3 regions of the Cytobacillus gottheilii genome follow, and region 3 is predicted to be linked to each of the others. Evidence: a T-box and tRNA genes for the amino acid it is inferred to sense, from the RefSeq annotation. Region 3 holds a T-box; the other regions hold tRNA genes.
What was found. A T-box is a leader RNA that pairs with one kind of tRNA and senses whether it is charged. The one in region 3 lies ahead of argS (arginine--tRNA ligase), so its partner is inferred to be a tRNA-Arg.
Positions count from the first base shown of each region.

Region 1 (6,937 bases), 1.4 Mb from region 3:
TTTTTCAATTGATTTGGCACACAGGTTATATTGATAGGGTTTTCAGAAAACTGTTTAATAAATTGGATGTTATGTAAAACCGCTTGAGCAGAAAGCAAGTCAAGAGTTTGATTCATAATAGAACAGATATCTTCTTCTGAAAAACATAGTGCCTGCGGTTTGGAGAGGAACAAAAACTCATTAATAATAGATTCAATTCTTTCTAATTCCGTTGTAATAACATTGAAGTACATGGAAAAGTCTTCTTGAACAGAACCTTCCAGCAACTGAATAAAACCTTTTAAAGCTGTTAGCGGATTACGCACCTCATGGGCCACTCCAGCTGCAAGTTCACCTAAAACATGTAAGGTTTCTGACTTTCTAAGCTGCTCTTCAAGAATTAGCCTTTCCGAGATGTCTTTCAGTGCCGTGACATTAAGCTGTGAAAAGACCTGATGCAATGTTGAAAATTCAAAGGTTTTTTCTATATCATTCTTTTGCTTTAATTTAAATGTTCCTGAAACACGGCCAATTCGATCCTTCAATTCTTGCCGCTCTAATTTGCAGTCCTTACATGAATCTTTGATAAATGAACCAATGACTGTATCTTGATCTACACCAAGCATTTCCTTAGCAGCAGGATTCATATCAACAACCTCATATTGGTCATTCCATAAAACAAGTCCCTCCAGTGAGCCTTCAAACAGGTTCCTGAATTTATTTTCACTCTCCGCGAGCTCTTTATCCCTAAATGCACGGTCTTCTGCAGGATAAAAAATAGCCAAATGACAATCATCCAATATATTCTGGTTAAGTTTTATTTTTAATGGCATACTCTCACCACTAGGTGTAGTAAATGTCACTTCCCCTTCAGCTGATCCATTCAGATATAAAGCATGAAAGGTAGCGTAATAAGCTGGATCTTTGCATATAAAATCGTCTAATTTATACTTATGCAAATCCGCAAGGCTAAGTCCCAACATTATACACATAGCAGGGTTGGCAGAGATAATCATACCCTCTTGCCAGAAAAGAATCGGATCTGAAGATTTCTCATAAAAGATACTGAATAATCGTTCCTTTTCGGCAAGAACTTTTGTAAATTCATTGCTGCTGCAATTCTTGTATGAAGTGTTCAAATTTCCCCCTCCTATGTACGGCAGTGAATCGGCTTTCTTTCATCCTAAATAATTCTACAATGGAGATAAAATACCTCTTTTCTGCCCTTCTGTTTTTATAAGATTGATTTCCAAAATGATTAAAAAACGGTTCCAACAAAATTGTCAGAACCGCTAAATCACCCTAAATTTTAAATTTCATTATCATTACATTAAGCTGCTCAGCGAGTTCGGACAAAGATTCCACACTATCCGATATCTCTTCCATTGAATGATTCGTCTGGGTAACGGATGCACTTGTTTGTTCAATGCCAGCTGCCGACTGCTCGGAAACAGCCGCTATATTTTCAATTGAATGGTTCATACTCATAGAGCGATCAGCCACCACTTGAAGACTGTTAGAAATATCTGTCACATTGGACGACATAATATTGACTGCATTATAGATCTTTTGGAACGTTTCACCAGTAACCTCAATTTGATTCGTTCCTTCTTCCACCTGATTGTAGCCTTTTTCTAAAGATGCAACAACATTTGATGATTCTTTTTGAATATTCGTTACGATGCTGGTTATATCCTTAACTGAGAATGATACCTGTTCAGCTAATTTTCTTACTTCATCTGCCACAACCGCAAACCCGCGGCCATGTTCTCCAGCTCGCGCCGCTTCAATGGCGGCATTTAAAGCAAGCAAGTTGGTCTGATCAGCAATTTCCTGAATTACTTTAATAAGTTTAGATATTTGCTTTGTATGATCATCCAGCCCATTCACTCGCTCTACCGAAGCTTTTACAATATCATTGATCGCAATCATTTGCTGCTGTGACTCCCGCATGAGCAAGTCGCCTGATTTTGTCATATCCAGCACTTCTGCTGAAGCACTGCTGATTTGTTCTCCACTTTTTGTGGCTGCATTAACCTTTTCTAAGTATTCTTCCATCATTTGGGCAAGTCCGGTCGCAGAGTTTGCTTGTTCTTCTGCTCCTCCTGAGAGCTCCTGCATAGTTGATGCCACCTGCTGAGAAGCGGCTTTCACTTCACCGGCAGCCGTATTTAGTTCTCCGCTGCGATCTGTTACATACTGGGAGACCGAAGTAATTTCTTTGATGATGTTCTGCAGATTATCCTTCATAATGTTTGTTGCCTGGCTTAATTCTGCAATCTCGTCTTGGCCGTCATATTCCAATGATTGCACATTTAAATTCCCTGCAGCAATTTCATTGGAAACATGGACAATTTGTCCGAGCTTTCTGGAAATGATTTTTCCAATCATTATGAGACTTGAGATTGCCAGAAAAGCAGAAACAACAATAGAGATTCCTAATACAATTAAAGTTAGCGTTAAGCTTCCCTTTGCCGCTGAAATGGCATTTGCTTGCTGTGTATGTAAGTTTTCATTTAACTCATCCAAAAGGGTCACAGTATCTGCAATTAGATTATCAACCTGCAATTTACCAAGGCGGTATTCACGCACATTCATCTGTTTCACTGCTGGTTCAATTTCATCTAGAAATGCGGAAGTAATAGTTTCGTTGTTTTGTATCACTTGATTGAATAGTTCCTTATTGCGTTTTTCCGTCAACAGCGGTGAAATAACCTCCGCTTGCTGATCCAATTCTGTTGAGAGTTCTGAAAAAGTTGTAAGATGCTTAGGGTTACTATCAATAATATAATTTCCAATGGTACTCCCTTGTCGATGAAAAACGGTTGTAACTTCAGAAATATTGACTGCTCTTTCGCCAGCTTCTTCAACCGTATTCATTTTAGAGCCTGCTAAGGTTAAAAGAACAAACGTAATGATCGTTGAGGCAGTAAAAAGCCCGATTGTTGTGAATAAAACCACGCCATATTTCTGACCCAGCTTTAACTTTTTCCACCAATTGGAGCTCATTACTTTTTGCATTTGCTCCGTAATTTTTTCACCGCGTTTTTTTTCCATTTTCTTCTTTACTTTCTTTTTAGAACCTTTTAGTCCTTTCACCACATTCCCCTCCTGGTCGTCTCCGAACTACTATGCCAATAGAACTATATTTATATAACATTTTTACTATTATATAAATTCATTATAATCCATAAGATTCACCTTTTGAAGAATAGTTTTAACAAAAACAATATTATTACTTTACAAACAATTAACAAAATGGGTACATACACCTATACATTGGATAAAACTAGTAATACAACTTGGATTTACCGCTACTCTGTCTGTTTATATCGTGTTAGTTTGGGTAAATAAATATTGGTTTTTAGGGGGTCTTTAATAGAGGAGGATTTATGGAAAAAAGAAATTTCTACTTTGATAACGCGAAGTTTATTTTAATTTTCTTCGTTGTATTTGGACATCTGCTCCGCTCTTTTATTGAAGATAATGAAACAATCTTTACAGTATATAAAGTGATTTATTCCTTTCACATGCCTGCATTTATTCTCGTTTCAGGCTTTTTTGCAAAAGGATATTATGAAAAAGGCTATATACAAAAAATTGCCAAGAAGTTAATTCTGCCTTATTTGCTTTTTCAAGGCATCTATTCGCTGTTTTATTATTATCTGTACAACAGGCCGTCCATTGATATGGATCCATTCAATCCGCATTGGTCCCTGTGGTTTCTCATTTCCTTATTCTGCTGGAATATAATGCTCTTATTGTTTTCTAAGTTTAAACCCGCCTATGCCATTACAGCCGCTTTGTTCATTGGATTGGCAATCGGCTATGTGGATTGGGTTTCCAACTATTTAAGCTTATCAAGAACCTTTGTATTTTTTCCTTTATTTTTAGCAGGTTACTTTCTTAAGAAAGAGCATTTGGCTCTTTTAATGAGACCATCAGCAAGAGCTTCTGCAATAGGTATATTTGCAATTGCAACAGCACTTTTTTACCTGTATCCAGACATTAACTATCAATGGCTGCTCGGAAGCAAACCATATGCAGAAATGGGTGCAGCTTCGTTTACTGCACTTCTAACCAGACTTGGATTCTATCTACTAAGTTTTCTTATGGTTTTTAGCTTTCTTGCATGCGTGCCAAATGGACAATACTTCTTTACTAGACTCGGCAAAAACACCTTATATGTGTATTTATTGCATGGCTTTATCGTTAGGCTCTTTAGAGAAAGCGACCTGCAGAATTACTTTAACGAGCCTGAGCAATTCCTCATGCTCGCCAGTATCTCACTGCTGCTGACTTTATTGCTGTCAAGCGGGCTTGCAACCGCCCTGACACAGCCTCTGATTGAGCTTAAAACCGCCAAACTGCATACGTTAAAGGTCCGGCTTACTGCAATGCTTAAATTTTATCGGAACAAACGATTTAATTAATAATTTGGGGCTGAGTTTCTCTCTATAAACTCAGCCCTTTTATAATTCTGTGTGAGTGAGTATTTCGTTTGACCAGCACCTCCCTGCCATTTTATAATAAATAATCGACGCTTATGTTACATACCACGTCCCAGTAGCTCAGCAGGATAGAGCGACAGCCTCCTAAGCTGTAGGTCGTAGGTTCGATTCCTATCTGGGACGCTAAATTGAAACAGCCGTGAACCCTTGGTGTTATTGGGTTTGACGGCTGTTTTGTTTTTGAAGCAAACGTTCTCTGCTTTATAATTGGGGTCGGATTGGGGTATGTACAAAAACATGTTCAATTTTATGGCTATACAAGATCCCCACCAATACTACCTTTCAGTGATAGTGAATCTTGAACAATAAAACTGGACAACTTTAATGGATACTGCACAATATTAATCACCTTCACAACATCTTCCTAAGTATTTTCATTCACACAATTACCCTGCCTTTAAGTAAAAATACTTCATAATAATTATTATCCTAAAACATTCTTAATCTTTCTAAATCTGGAAGTTTTAATATCAACACAAGTGCTTTTTTACGTTATAATAAAGAAAATTCACCATTGAGACAAGCTTCTAAGAGCTTAAAGAGACTAAACTGCATTCTCATCTAATCTAAACTAGCTACAGAGCCTAATTACTATTATGCAGCTTCTTGAAAGTCTAATAAGAAAAATGGAGGGATTTATGTTGAGCACGATCTCATTAAAAAAGAAAGCAGCTGGAATCGTTTTAGAGAAAAAGAATCTTAAAGGTGTTGTGGCAAGAGTTGGCCTTGTTTTAGATATTTCTGGCTCTATGCGAAGATTATACCGTGAAGGAGTTGTTCAGGAAGCCGTCGAACGCGTTTTGGCTGTTGCCAGTCAGTTTGATGACGATGGGGCATTAGATGTGTGGGTTTATGACAACGAGTTCACCAGATTACCAGCTGTAACAGAAGAAGATTTTGCAGATTATGTTAATCAGCAGATCCTAGCAAATGACTCAGTCCATAAGTTCGGCAGAAACGACGAACCAAAAGTCATGGAAGATGTCATCCAAAAATATATAAATGAAGAACCAGGCGATGATCCTGTTTTCTTAGTATTTATAAACGATGGAGGCTGTAAGCCCGGTATTAAGAAGTTTATCGTAGAATCATCTGTTCAGCCAATTTTCTGGCAGTTCATCGGAATTGGAGATTCTAATTTTGATGTATTGAAAAAATTGGATACGATGGAGGGAAGAGTTGTTGATAATGCGAATTTCTTTCATTTGAGTAATCTGGAACATGTATCTGATGAAGAATTATATGACCAATTATTGAATGAATTTCCGCTTTGGATTAAAGAAGCAAAAGAAAAGAAAATCTTGCGTTCATAACTGCTAAACTATTAGACAAGCAGTGTTAATATAAAATATGACAACAAATAAAGATAGATCATACATTTTAAGCAGCGAATGTATATCTAATAAGAACAAACTAAGACAATCAGCCCTGCCAATCGGTAAAGTTGATTGTCTTAACTTATTTATATAACTCCTATAATCTTCTTCCATTCAGCACTAAATTCAGATACTCTATTTCATCAAAGGTGAGGTTTTTAGCAGCTGCTTTCTTTTCCCATTGATCTGATGAGAGAATTTGATTCTCGCGTGCTCTTTTATAAATGGATGCCGCTTCTTTCCACTGCCAGTCTGCCCAGTTTGGTATCATTCCGGATAACTTCCTTTCATTTGCAGTAGCATTTTGCCCTTCCTGCAGATAATCTAATGGATTGACTGCATTCGACTTCGCTGCGTTCCATGTCCCTCTATGCAGTTCAAAATGTAAATGCTGCCCAGTCGACTGTCCTGTGTTCCCCATAATTCCTATTACCTGTCCCTGTTTAACCGTTTCCCCTTGAACTGCTTTTCTGCTGCCTTTTAGCATATGAGCATATAATGTTTCCCATATTTCTCCATTTACAGTGTGCCGCAGAATGATACATTCCCCGTAACTTGGTGACCTATATGATCTTGTAACAGTCCCAGCAGCTGCTGCAACGATCTCATGAGTTCCAGAATCTGCAAAGTCAACCCCATGATGATTGGTTCTGTTTGGCGGTCTAAATCCAGAAGTAATTCTTCTTACTGTTGTTGGATAAATAAACATAAAAATCACCTACCTAATAGTAAGATATTCTTTGATAGACCTGCCCGTGTGGACAACCTTTGCTATTTCATTCCAGTTTGTACACTTTCTCTCAGACTAGTTCATGCAACTAGAAGCTATAATAACTGCTGAAAGGAGATCATGCTTCAAATTTTATAATCTTCACAAATACGTCGATTTTAAAGCTTCTGACTCATATTCCATATTATAAAATGATTTTAATACCATAATTAAATGGAGATGATTAAATGAAGTTGGGACATCGTAAATCATTTGCGTGTTATTTATTAATAAGTTTGCACATTTTTTTAGCAGTTGGCGCTCTTATCGGTGGTGGTGCACTGCTTATCTTTCCTGACGGC
Region 1 covers NZ_CP071709.1:1,709,844-1,716,780, reverse strand. Annotated here, with positions in the region: gene J1899_RS08540 (PAS domain-containing sensor histidine kinase) at 1-1,118, opposite strand, end outside; gene J1899_RS08535 (methyl-accepting chemotaxis protein) at 1,282-3,078, opposite strand; gene J1899_RS08530 (acyltransferase family protein) at 3,372-4,412, shown strand; tRNA gene J1899_RS08525 (tRNA-Arg) at 4,540-4,613, shown strand; gene J1899_RS08520 (vWA domain-containing protein) at 5,132-5,803, shown strand; partial or broken gene J1899_RS08515 (M23 family metallopeptidase) at 6,174-6,581, opposite strand; gene J1899_RS08510 (hypothetical protein) at 6,824-6,937, shown strand, end outside.
Region 1: it has a tRNA-Arg gene. The T-box ahead of argS (arginine--tRNA ligase) is inferred to sense a tRNA for this amino acid. The anticodon was not compared.

Region 2 (6,937 bases), 950 kb from region 3:
TGGCAGATATTCTTTATCATTTGCTTTTAGCTGAAACCAAAAAGCGTTTTGAAGCGTAGTATATACAGTGCCAATGTTTGAATCTAAAACATTGTGCCAGGTAGGGGGTGAAGGAATGTCTTTCGCTTCAGAAACAAAAAAAGAACTTACCAATATTGAAACAAAGGACTGCTGCAGTATATCAGAACTCTCTGCCTTAATCCGGATGAATGGCTCCTTATCCTTTTCCAATCGTAAATTGGTTGTTGACATACAGACGGAAAATGCAGCGATTGCCAGAAGAATCTATACGCTAATTAAAAAGAATTATAGTGTTCAGGTAGAGCTACTTGTTCGTAAAAAAATGAGATTAAAGAAAAACAATGTCTATATTGTCCGTCTTGCTGAAGGGGCAAGTACAATCCTGGATGATTTAAAGATCTTAAGTGAAGGCTTTGTTTTTACACATGATATCGCCCAGGAGCTTGTAAAAAAGAAATGCTGTAAGCGTTCTTACCTTCGCGGAGCTTTTCTTGCCGGCGGTTCTGTCAACAATCCGGAAACATCGTCGTATCACCTTGAAATTGCCTCTTTATATAAGGAACACAATGATGCATTATGCGAGCTTATGAACACATTTGGCTTAAATAGCAAAACACTGGAACGAAAAAAAGGCTTTATTACGTATTTAAAAGAAGCAGAAAAAATAACCGAATTCTTAAATATTATTGGCGCTCATGCTGCTTTGCTGCGGTTTGAGGATATCAGGATTGTCCGTGATATGCGAAACTCGGTTAACCGTCTTGTAAATTGTGAAACTGCGAACTTGAACAAAACGATTGGTGCAGCACTGCGCCAAGTCGAAAACATAAAATATATTGAACAAACGGTAGGGCTGCAAATCCTTCCAGATAAATTACGGGAAATTGCAGAACTGCGTGTAGCTTATCAGGATGTAACTTTAAAAGAGCTTGGGGAAATGGTGTCTGGCGGAAATATCAGCAAATCAGGCATTAATCACCGACTTCGTAAAATTGATGAAATTGCAGAAAAGCTAAAAGCGGGTGATATTACAATCCCCCAGTAGCGAGCAATAGGAGGATTGATTTTTATGGTGGAGAAACAGGTTGAGGTAAAATTAAAAACAGGCTTACAGGCACGGCCAGCGGCATTATTCGTTCAGGAAGCAAATCGTTTTTCATCTGATATTTTCTTAGAACGAGATGGAAAAAAGGTAAATGCGAAAAGTATAATGGGCTTAATGAGCCTGGCTGTCAGCACGGGTGCCACAATCACATTAATGGCAAGCGGCAGTGATGAACAAGAAGCGCTAGAGCAATTGGCTAAATACATTCAACAAGAACAATAGAAAGAAAGGGCACATTCTTTGGAATGTGTCCTTTTTGCATTTTGTATTCCAAAAATATAACTAGCAGCAGAGGAGTAGATTCACTCAGCTGCCTATTTATGAATCTAATTTGAGGAACAAAAAAAGTGAGGCACATGTTAGTGCCTCACTCTGAAACATTATTTTGCTTCGTTTGGATTGCGGGAAATGATTTTGTCGATCAAGCCGTACTCTAATGCTCTTTCAGCTGTCATAAAGTTATCGCGATCTGTATCCTTTGCAATCACTTCAAGCGGCTGACCAGTGCGCTCTGCAAGAATCGTATTTAATTTTTCGCGAAGGAAAAGAATCCGTTTTGCAGCAATTTCAATTTCAGTTGCCTGCCCTTGAGCACCGCCAAGTGGCTGGTGAATCATTACTTCACTGTTTGGAAGTGCAAAGCGTTTTCCTTTTTCACCGGCAGCAAGAAGGAAGGCACCCATTGAAGCAGCCATACCTGTGCAGATTGTAGAAACGCTTGGCTTGATGTATTGCATTGTATCGTAAATCGCCATACCAGCCGTGATGCTTCCGCCTGGAGAGTTGATGTATAATGTAATATCTTTCTCAGGATTTTCAGCCTCTAAGAATAGCAATTGAGCTACAATTGAGTTGGCAACATTATCATCGATTGCACTGCCAAGCATAATAATACGGTCTTTTAAAAGGCGGGAGTAAATATCATAAGCACGTTCCCCGCGGTTTGTTTGTTCGATAACTGTAGGGATTAAATTCATTCTAATTCCTCCTTTAAAATTAAGGGATAGTGCAGACTTCATTCTGTAAGACATACACCATTTTTATGTAGTTTCATCATACACTAATGGTCAATAAAGGTCAAAAGAATCGCACCTTCAGGGAAGCGAAATCGTTCGACAGATTTTGATTGACCTATTTCTAAATACTTTTTGTGAACATTCCACTTTATATTTTACCCAACCTGCATATTTTTAACACCTTGTGGGAAAATAAAAAATTGCTTTATTATATGTGGCTGTTGAACGTGGGTATATTTTGGGAGTAAGGAATAAAGTAACCGTAGATTAAGTATGCGGTCTTTAAAGAGGCTGAGACAAAAAAAACGTAATTAATCTTTCTAAAACACGAATATTCAATTTCTTGATTTGGGTATTTAAACAAGTCCGTTCCTTTGCGCTGCGGACCCTCGCTTTCCGTGGGGAGGAAGCTGAGCCTCCTCGGAGCAAGCTCCTCCGGGGTCTCACCTTTTCCTCTATTGCCCACAGGAGTCGAGTGTCCTCCGCTCCATTTCACTCATGTTAATAAAATATATCTTATAATCATAAAAAAACCGAATGATTAGATAGATTACCTAACCATTCGGTTCTATGAGAGTGTTAAATACTAAAAAAAGAACAAAAAACAAAGGTTTTTCGAAGTAGTTGGACAAAAGTCGGACAGACAATTGCCAAAACCACCGAAAAACCTTTGTTAATCATGTGTTTTACACCCTCGGAGGGAATCGAACCCCCATCTCAAGAACCGGAATCTTACGTGCTATCCGTTGCACCACGAGGGCAGAGTATCAAGTGCTGTAAACGCTCCAATTCCTTAAGCGTTACGAATACTAATTATAGGATAATATGATCAACAATGCAACAATCTTTTAGCGTGTCTACGAGTTTGCTGGAATTGAGCCGAAAGAAAGTGGCAGAAATCAAAAATGCCGGTCCATCATTCAATGATGGATCGGCATGCTCGACAGGTGATAACTTCATTCTTTCTGAACTGAATCTTCTTGAAATCGTTCTTGGTGAAAGTCGTAAAGACATTGTACTTGTGTCCGCATAAGCATGTGTGCTGGTCCTTGACGACGTGTCTAGTTTCTTTGTCTTTGCTGAGTACTGTTGGAAAAATCATTGTTCACCCTTCTTAAAGTTGTATTAGGCAAATTAAAAAGGAATGATCGACTTATATGCAACCCGGCTGCCATGGCATGTGTACAAGCACATACTTTAGGCCCGTGGCTTTGCGTCTTTTACTTTCGTAAAATTTGCCCAATGGAATAATACCATAAAATGAAAGATAAATCATTTAAAAATTTTGATTTGTAACAAAATAGAAATAAAGGCAACTATTGCAGACTTAGAGTTAAACCGTTTTTAAGTGCTTTTCTGCTAACAGAATTTCTCCATACAATAATCATTCATCTTACGGTAAAATAGGAGTGAAGGGGGAAGCAGTATGGATTTAAAAGTAGGTTTATGGCAGCAGCAAACCTTGAAGTTAGCGATGACTCAAGAGCTAAAGCAGTCTATTGAGCTATTGCAGTTTAATTCCCAGGAGCTCACTGCCTTCCTGGAAGAGAAGGCTTTGGAAAATCCCCTGATGGAACTAAACTCAAACTTTGTGAAAACAATGGATCCCCGTGCACAGCAAATAAAAAAATCAAAGCTTAAACAAAATCAAGATAAAGAGAATTGGATTGAACAGCTTGCTGTTAGTGTTCAGCAATTGGATGATTATCTGATTCAGCAGCTTCCGACCCATCTGACAGAACCGGAGAAAAAAATCATTCTTCATTTTATATATAGCCTTGATGAAAACGGTTACTTATATAATATCGATTTGCCGCAGGTTGCTCAGCTTTATGGAGCTGAAGCAGAAACTGTTGAAGAACAGCTCGACCTCCTGCAGCATTTAGAACCGGCAGGGATTGGTGCGCGCAGTTTGCAGGAATGTTTATTATTGCAGCTGGAGCGTCTTGTGCCAGTCAACGAAATGGCTGAAGAAATTATCCGCCAGCAGTTTCAGCTGTTTGCAGATAAAAAGTGGAAACCATTAGCGAAGGAAATCAAAGCAGATATAAAGGAAATTCAAGCAGTCTATGATCTGGTGCAAACGTTAAATCCGAAACCGGGAGCAAGCTTTGCCTCCGAAAAGCCAGCATATATCATACCTGATGTCATCGTGTATTCAGAACAAAATGGACTACACGTCCAGCTTTATGATGAAAGCATACCTAGTATTTCCTATAATGAAGGATATGCAAAGAAACTTCTTAGTGCAGGTGATCAGCAGGTGGGACGTTACCTGCAGAACCGGCAGCAGGATTACCAATGGATTAAACGCTCAATTGAACAAAGGAAAGAAACAATTTTAAAAGTTACAAAAAAGATCGCAGAGCGCCAGCCGCAATTTTTTCAAAAGGGGCCGGCTTTTATAAAGCCGATGACGATGAAGGAAATTGCGGATGAACTTGAAATCCATGAATCAACTGTGAGCAGGGCGGTTAGAGGGAAATATATGCAGACTCCGTTTGGAACATTTGAACTGCGTACCTTTTTTGTAAGTATGATTAAGACGGCAGGCAATGCTGATGCGTCATCTGAAGAGGCAAAAGCGGCGATTCACAAGCTTATCTCCTCAGAAAATAAACAAAAACCACTTTCAGATCAGGAGATTGCCAATTTGCTGAAAACAGAGTCTGGCTTTGTCATTTCACGAAGGACAGCAGCTAAATATCGTGAGCAGCTGGGAATTCTGTCCTCTTCAAAACGAAAAAGATATGATTGAAAGGAGGCTATCCGTGAATAAAACGTTAACCTTATATACTCGAAATAAATGTCCACTATGCGATAAAGCGAAACAAATCATTATGGAATTAAAAGAAGAATTCAACTTTCAATATATTGAATATGATATTGATGATCGTGATGAGCTGACCGAACGATACGGCTTAATGATTCCAGTTGTCCATGTCGATGGAGAAGAGATTCAGTATGGCCAAGTGGATCGTTTTACAGTAGAGGAAGCTCTAGTTAAATAGGCAGAAGCTGCAGCTGCTATAACAAAAATTGCCACTGAATTTATTTCTAAAAAAATAGGCTTTAAAATAAGACAATATTAGTTGCATTCGAGAATCATTCTTGCTAAAATTCAAATTGTAGCAAGCGTGATTTTTTTTTCAGTCGGTGGGACATAATATGTCTATGCGGGACTAAAATTGACCAACAGGTGATTGTAAGGAGCTGCGAGATGTACTCACTAATTGATATTCAGAAAAAATTATTGCCAGATTTGCTTGCTGTTATGCAGAAACGCTACCATATTCTTGAGTACATAAACCAAATGCAGCCTGTGGGCAGAAGGAGCTTGGCAGTGAGTCTAGGGCTTACTGAGCGAGTACTTCGCAGTGAAGTAGATTTCCTGAAAACACAGGACTTGATTACCGTTGCCAGCTTAGGAATGAGCGTTACGGAAGATGGTCGAAAATTACTTGTCGAACTTCGCAGCATAATGAGAGAAATTTCGGGTATAGTGAAAATGGAACAGCAGCTGGCCGATAAATTGGGCATCCAAAGAGCTATTATCGTTTCCGGAAACGCGGACGAAGCTCCTTGGGTTAAAAATGAACTCGGCAGAGCAACAGCACAATGGATGAAATCCTCTTTGCATGGAGAGAATATCATCGGTGTGACTGGTGGAACAACCATGTCAACTGTGGCAAAAATGCTGACGCCAACGAAACCTGATCAGGAATGGCTGTTTGTACCGGCTAGAGGCGGTATTGGGGAGGATGTCAAAAATCAGGCAAATACAATATGTTCACAAATGGCGGAAAACACAGATTCAAAACATCGAGTCTTGTATGCGCCAGACGAAGTGAGCAAGGAAATGTATGAGTCCATGATTAAGGATCCAAACTTTACTGAAGTTCTTCATTTGATTAAGTCTGCATGCATGGTTCTCCACGGAATTGGAGATGCTATTACAATGGCGGAACGCCGTAAAACTAGCAGTGAGAATGTGGAAAAGCTTATTGCAGCTAATGCAGTGGGCGAAGCGTTTGGTTATTATTTCAATGAAACCGGTGAGATCGTTCATAAAATTCAAACGGTTGGCCTGCAGCTCGCAGACTTGACTGCTATTCAGCATGTCCTAGCTGTTGCCGGTGGAGGCTCAAAGGCAAAAGCCATTGCTGCTTATATGAAAAGAGCTCCGAAATCCACTATTTTGATCACGGATGAAGGTGCAGCAAATCAGTTGTTAAAAGGGTAAAACCTTTAAATAAAAAAATGATCCTTTCAAAGGAGGAAGTTATTCATGGCAGTAAAAGTTGGTATTAATGGTTTTGGTAGAATCGGGCGTGTGGTTTTCCGTGCAGCTTTAAAAAATCCTAATGTAGAGGTTGTTGCAGTAAATGACCTTACAGATGCAAATATGCTTGCACACCTTTTAAAATATGATACTGTTCACGGAACATTAAACGAAGAAGTTACAGTTGATGGTGAATACCTAGTAGTTGGCGGACAACGTGTAAAAGTTATCGCAGAGCGCGATCCTGCTCAACTTGGATGGGGAGATCTTGGCGTAGAAGTAGTAGTAGAATCTACTGGACGTTTCACTAAGCGTTCTGACGCTGCTAAACACTTAGAAGCTGGCGCTAAAAAAGTAATCATCTCTGCTCCTGCAACTGACGAAGATATCACAGTTGTTATGGGTGTTAACCATGATAAATATGATCCAGCACAACATGATGTTATCTCTAACGCTTCTTGTACGACAAACTGCTTAGCTCCTTTTGCTAAAGTATTAAACGACAAGTTCGGA
Region 2 covers NZ_CP071709.1:3,913,699-3,920,635, reverse strand. Annotated here, with positions in the region: gene J1899_RS19555 (gluconeogenesis factor YvcK family protein) at 1-59, shown strand, start outside; gene whiA (DNA-binding protein WhiA) at 116-1,066, shown strand; gene J1899_RS19545 (HPr family phosphocarrier protein) at 1,091-1,348, shown strand; gene clpP (ATP-dependent Clp endopeptidase proteolytic subunit ClpP) at 1,507-2,103, opposite strand; tRNA gene J1899_RS19535 (tRNA-Arg) at 2,832-2,903, opposite strand; gene J1899_RS19530 (hypothetical protein) at 2,978-3,175, shown strand; cyclic di-GMP riboswitch class I at 3,298-3,392, opposite strand; gene rpoN (RNA polymerase factor sigma-54) at 3,569-4,900, shown strand; gene J1899_RS19520 (glutaredoxin family protein) at 4,914-5,153, shown strand; gene J1899_RS19515 (sugar-binding transcriptional regulator) at 5,363-6,385, shown strand; gene gap (type I glyceraldehyde-3-phosphate dehydrogenase) at 6,431-6,937, shown strand, end outside.
Region 2: it has a tRNA-Arg gene. The T-box ahead of argS (arginine--tRNA ligase) is inferred to sense a tRNA for this amino acid. The anticodon was not compared.

Region 3 (6,937 bases):
TTAGCAATCTCTATTATTCTCCTAAGTAAGCGTTAAACATCCAGATATGTGTATCTAGTGTAGCCATTAAGCCTACTGCGAAGTCGTTTGTTAAATCATCGTTTTGATCTGCTGCAAGTGCAGCTAAGTCTTCCAGTTCTTTCTTTAACTGAGTATAATCTGCTGCTAAGTTTGCAACCATCTCGCTTGCTGTAGCTGGAGCTGTGTCCTCCGTTAATGTGGAAGTGTTTAGATATTCCTGCATAGTCGAAACTGGTTTACCTCCGATTGCAAGTAAACGCTCAGCAGCTTCATCCACAACGTTAGCTGCTTCATTATATAATTCTTCAAATTTAGCATGCAGTGCAAAGAAGTTAGGGCCTTTTACATACCAGTGATAGCGATGCAATTTTGTGTATAGAACACTCCAGTTAGAGATTTGTACGTTAAGTGCTGAATATAATTTTTCCATTATAAAAGCCTCCTCATTGATCTTATAAATTGATTATAACAAATATAACAATAAAATCAATATTAAATTATAATTATTTTAAATTAATATTTATAATAAATAAACAAAGCGCTGACATTTTGAAAACGTCAGCGCTTTGTTATATTAATAGGTTTTGTTCTACTTTTTATCACCAGGTAAAGTAAATAAGCAGTAACAATAGCGCCTCCGCCAATCAATGTAATTTGTGTAAAGTGTTCCTGGATATAGGGTCCAGCTTTGGCACCAAGGTAGAGAATGATCGCTGCCTCTAAAAGGAACCGTGCACCTCTGCCAATAATAGACCAAATAATCAATACGTTTAATTTAACATTTGAAATCCCGGCAAAAATGGTGAAAATTTTAAAAGGGAATGGTGTAAATGCAGAGATTAATATAGCCATTGCTCCGTATTTAGCAAAGTATTCTTCTACTTTGTTAATCTTGCTTTCCGAGATAATGAATTTCAAAACAGGCCTTCCAAGTCTTTTCCCTATTACCCAGCCAAATGCAGCGCCAAGCACGGAGGCTGCAGTGGTTAACAATGCATAAGCAAAGACTTTGTCCGGATTGGCAATTCCAAGAGGAATTAAAAGAACGTCAGGTGGAATCGGAAAAAAAGAAGAATCTGCAAAGGAGATAAACAATAAACTAAAGACACCATATTCCATTAGCCAAACTTCAATACTATGTATAAACGCAGACATATTCCAATGCTCCTTTCATGATCATCATATGCTTGTTCAAACGGAGTTAGACATGTCATTTTGGCAGGTGTACAATGTTGGGAGTATATGTTTCTAAGCAGAGGGTGATATCGTGGAATACTTTTTCTTTTTTTTATTAGGTGTTTTAGTAAGTGTCATGTCGGGCTTTTTTGGGATCGGCGGGGGGTTTATTTTAACACCATTTTTAATGCTGATTGGGTATGAACCAGTTGAAGCGATAACGACGAGCTTGTTATTTACGATAGGAAGCTCTCTTTCGGGGATCGTTGCCCATTTAAGGATGAAAAATATCTATTGGAAGGAAGGTTTGCTGCTGGGAATTAGCGGCATGGCGGCAACACAGATTGCTAAGCCATTCGTTCTGTTCCTTGAGGAACGCGGCTATGATGAATGGGTCATCCCAATGCTGTATATTGTCATGCTTTCCTACTTCTCCGTACAAATGCTGAAAAAAGAGAAAGCAGTTCAAAAGGGGATGCAGAAACGTTCACCTGGAATTGGAAAAGTATTAATCATTGGTTTTGGAGCAGGTTTAGTTTCTACAACCCTCGGTGTAGGGGGAGGCTTTATTATTGTTCCATTAAGCGTTGCTTTCCTAGGATTTCCGTCTAAAAAAGCGGTGGGCACCAGTTTATTTGCTGTCTTATTCATTGTTTCATCCGGTTTTGTCTCGTATTCCTTTGATGTTCAGATTGACTTGCTCGTAGGTTTAATCTTAGTAGCAGGCGGTCTAATCGGCTCACAATTTGGAGCCCGTTTAACCAATTTCTTTGCAAACGGGGAAATTACCCGCCTATTAGGAGTATTGTATGTATCTACTGTTATTAGTGTCATCATGAAGCTAGTAAACTTCAATACAGCAGGTTTGGCGATTACCGCACTTTTCTTGCTGAGCTTTTTTGTGATTGCCTTTGTGAGAGTGCGCAGCAAGAAAAAAACAGCAGGAGAGCAGTAAGTTACATTTTTTCTGGAGCTTCCATCCCGAGGATTTTCATACCGTTGGAAAGAGTTATGGTAACGGCTTTAACAAGGGCAAGTCTGGATGGAAGCAAATCATCATTTTCCAGAATGTGAACTTTACTGTAGTATTTGTTAAAGTTTTTGCTGATTTCTAAAAGATGTTTTGCCAGAATAGCAGGGGAGTGCAATTCATAGGCCTGCAGAATTTTGGCAGGATACATGTTGATGCTTTTTAGTACTTCCCAGCTGGCAGAATCAGAAAGTCCAATCACAGAAGCTGGTTCTGCGGATGATTTGCGCAGAATGGAGAATGCCCGAGCGTTCGTGTAATGTAAGTAAGGACCTGTTTCGCCTTCAAAGGTCAGCATATCTTTTAGAGAAAACTCGATAGAATTCATCCGGTCATTTTTAAGATCATGAAAAAGAATGGCGCCAACTCCGACCGCTTTAGCAATTTCTTTTTTGTTCTCCAGGTCAGGATTTTTGTTATCTATGTTTATTTCAGCCAGTTTAATTGCCTCAAGAACGACCTCTTCAAGAAGAATGACTTTTCCTTTTCTCGTCGACATTTTTTGTCCGTCTTTTAAATATAAACCAAATGGGATATGAAAAAGATCATTTGCCCAGTGGCAGCCCAGCTTTTTTATGACTTGTTTAACTTGCTTAAAATGAACCGACTGTTCCTGGCCAACAATATATAAAGCATGATCAAATTGATATTGAGTTTTGCGATACAAGGCTGCTGCAATATCTCTTGTTGCATACAATGTGGCACCGTCCGATTTTTTTATTAAGCAGGGAGGGAGCCCATTGTCTAAATAAACAACCTCGGCACCTTCAGAGTCCGATAGTAATCCCTTGTCCCTTAGCGCTGAAACCGCGTCCTCCATTTTATCGTTATAAAAGGCTTCCCCCTGATATAAATCAAAGGAGATATTTAATAGTTTGTAAATGCGCTGAAACTCTGTCAGTGATTCATCTCTAAACCATTTCCACAGTTTTTCTGCTTCTTGATCTCCATCTTCTAATTTCTTAAAAGAACGTCTTGCTTCTGCTGTAAGTTCTGTATCGTTTTTTTCTTCTTCATGAAAGCGGACATATAATTTAAAAAGCTCTTGAATGGGCTGCTTTTCGATTTCTGAAGGGACTCCTCATTTTTTGTAAGCAGTAATGAGTTTTCCAAACTGTGTTCCCCAATCCCCGATATAGTTGATTCGTACCGTTTGATATCCGCATGCTTCTGCAAGGTTGGCCAGGGCATTGCCGATGACCGTAGAACGTAAATGTCCCATTGAAAATGGCTTGGCAATATTGGGAGAAGAGTAATCCAGTAAGGCGGTTTTGTTTTGCCCGGATTGATTGGTGCCGTATAAGCTGTTCTGTTTGAGAACATCTTCTAAAATATGTGAAGATGCTGCTTCTTTGGAAAAAAAGACATTCAGATATGGCCCAACTGCATTAGCCTGATGGATTAGAGAACCTTGAAGCTCCAAAGCAGCTTTTTGTGCAATTTCAGCGGGGTTTTTTCGCAATGCTTTAGCTAGTTGAAAACATGGAAAGGCTAAGTCTCCATGCAGCGGGTTTTTTGGAGTTTCAATAAGTGCTTCAATTTGGTCCAGTGACATATGATCATGAAAATGAACGTTTAATGCAGAACTAAATATTTTTTTGAAATCAATCATACGAGCTGCCTCCTTAAGATTAAATTTTTTTTTAAAAATAAAAAAGCCCGTCTCTAAAAATAGAGACGAGTTTGAAAGACCCGCGGTACCACTCTGATTGTCCAATAGGACCCCTTGAATATACATGTCTTAACGGTCATCACCGCCAGAGCCTACTGATTTTTCAGCGCTGGACTCAGAAGTGCGTTTCGAATAAAGGCTGCCAACAGGCTCACACCATCCCTGTCTCGCTTTGGTAAACACAGTATCCTACTCTCTTCGTCATTGATTTTAATATTAATACCGTATTATACGTGATTGTAAAATTTAGTCAACATAATTTTTCCCAGAGGAGAACATGTAATTTTTCTGGTGAAATCTCATTCCAAAGACAAGTCCCATTGCCATCATATTCCCCATAATCGAACTTCCTCCGTAACTGATAAAAGGAAGTGGAATCCCCGTAATTGGAAGTACTTGGATGGTCATCCCTATATTCTGGAAGACATGAAAGGTGATCATGCCAATAATGCCGACACAAATATACGTATTAAAAGGATCGGCAGCTTCTAATGCTGTCTTCGTTAAATGATAGATCAGCAAAAAGAACAATCCAATGACGATACTGGCGCCGATAAAACCATATTCTTCCCCAATGACACTAAAAATAAAATCGGTATGGACATCGGGAATATACACTTGCCGATCATAAAAGCCTTTTCCGGATAGAAGACCAGAGCCGATTGCATGCAGGGAATTATATAACTGCAAGCCATCTCCCTGACGGTGGCCAACGGGATCTAACCAGGCATAAATGCGATACATCTGATACGTATCAACGTATTTCTCAAGGTATTGTGGCGCCTGAATCACAAGATATAAAATACCGGCAACAGCTGCGCTTCCAAGAGTGATAATCGGAAGAATCAGCTTCCACGTAATTCCGGAAACGAGAATAATCCCAGTCATGATCGCCAAAATAACAAGCGCTGTCCCTAAATCCTCGACCACAATTAATGCAAATGGAATAAAGGTCAAACCGCCGATTTTTAAAAGGAGCAATAAATCCGTTTGAAACGTTTTGGCCACAAACTTTTTATGATGGCCCACGGTTACTTTAGCTAATGCAATAATTAAAAAGATCTTAAAGAATTCAGAAGGCTGGACAGAACCCAAGAATTTTATTTGGTACCATAGTGTTGCTCCTTTTCTCTCCTCAGCAAGCCATTCTGGAGCAACGAACAAACCAGCCTGCAGAATGAACCCAAACCCAAACAAATACCAGGCAAGCTTCTTTACCTGTTCTGTATCAAAGTACATCACAATAGCTAAGATGATGGTCCCGGCAACATAATTTTTAACTTGGGCGAGAGCGAAATTGACATTATATTGAGAAGTTGATTGCCCGCTGTATATAGCAACACAACTAATGATAAAAAATAAAAACAGCAGCAAGCTTAAATTCCAATCAAAACGTTCTGCAATCCTGTTTTGCCGATTCATTAATAACACCCAGTTCCCTTTTATCATCTCTATATCTCTATGATTATCTCGGTGCCAGCAGTCCAAATTAAACATTATTTTCCTTTAGACTAACAAAGCAGAGATCGTCATTCAATACAATCTTGGTAACATTAAAAATAATAATCTATCAGTATAGACGAAAATGGGGTTAGGATAGTTTCCTTTTTAAATAGAAATGACAAAATGGTTTAAAACAGGTATAGGGAGAAGGGGGAATTCCCGAAAGAGAGGGCGGGTGAGGATTTGGGGAAATAGAACGGCAAAGCAATTCCCGAAAGAGAAGGCGAGTGTCAGTTTGAGGAAATAGAACGGCAGAGTAACTCCCGAAAGAGAAGGCGAGTGTCGGTTTGGGGAAATAGAACGGCAAAGTAATTCCCGAAAGAGAGGGCGAGTGTCAATTTGAGGAAATGGAACGGCAAAGTAATTCCCGAAAGAGAAGGCGAGAGTCAGTTCGGGGAAATAGAACGGCAAAGTAATTCCCGAAAGAGAGGGCGGGTGAGGATTTGGGGAAATAGAACGGCAAAGTAATTCCCGAAAGAGAAGGCGAGAGTCAGTTCGGGGAAATAGAACGGCAAAGTAATTCCCGAAAGAGAGGGCGGGTGAGGATTTGGGGAAATAGAACGGCAAAGTAATTCCCGAAAGAGAGGGCGAGTGCCGGTTTGGGGAAATAGAACGGCAGAGTAACTCCCGAAAGAGAGGGCGAGTGCCGGTTTGGGGAAATAGAACGGCAGAGTAATTCCCGAAAGAGAGGGCGAGTGCCGGTTTGGGGAAATAGAACCACTGAGTCATTCCGATCGCGATAGTGCTCCCTATTCAGGGAAGTTGAGTCACCGAATAACCCCAAAAACAGTTAAAGTGTCAAAGCAAACCATGCTATTCGAGGTTTAGGCCGGCAGAGATAGGGGATTGTTCAAATATAGTAAAAAACCCCTTGATATCAAGGATATCAAAGGGATATGTTTTACGTTAAATAGCTAATAAACATGGTGGCAATGCCAAAATACGTTATTAGTGAAAAGATGTCATTTAATGTGGTGATCAGCGGGCCAGATGCGATCGCTGGGTCGATGTTAAGACGGTAAAGGATCAGCGGAATAACGGCGCCGGCTAATGTTCCAATAATGAGAGTTAAGAATAAAGAAACACCGACAACAAGGCCTAATACCGCATTTCCTTGCCAAAAATAAGCAATAAGAGAAATTAAAATACCGCAGGTTAATCCAATCAAAAGTCCTACAAAAAATTCACGAAGGATAAGCTTTGTGACAACTTTTTTATTAATATCATTTGAAATAAGTCCGCGAACAACAACTGCAAGTGATTGTGTGCCAGTGTTCCCTGTCATGCCTGAAATCATCGGCATAAAGAAGGTTAATGCGACTACCTGCTCAAGTGTTTGTTCATAACCGCTAATAATTCCTCCTGAGAGAATGCCGATGAACAGAAGCAGGATCAGCCATGGTAACCGCCGATAGGCAGCAACAAATGCTTTTGTATCAAAGTCAATGGATTTACCAGAAGCGGAAAGCTTTTCAATGTCTTCATTTGCTTCCTGGATGACAACGTCGATTAAGTCATCGACTGTTGCTATTCCC
Region 3 covers NZ_CP071709.1:335,297-342,233, forward strand. Annotated here, with positions in the region: gene J1899_RS01780 (Dps family protein) at 14-451, opposite strand; gene J1899_RS01785 (YqaA family protein) at 580-1,176, opposite strand; gene J1899_RS01790 (sulfite exporter TauE/SafE family protein) at 1,289-2,152, shown strand; partial or broken gene argS (arginine--tRNA ligase) at 2,154-3,836, opposite strand; T-box leader at 3,898-4,113, opposite strand; gene J1899_RS01800 (FtsW/RodA/SpoVE family cell cycle protein) at 4,146-5,321, opposite strand; gene mgtE (magnesium transporter) at 6,304-6,937, opposite strand, start outside.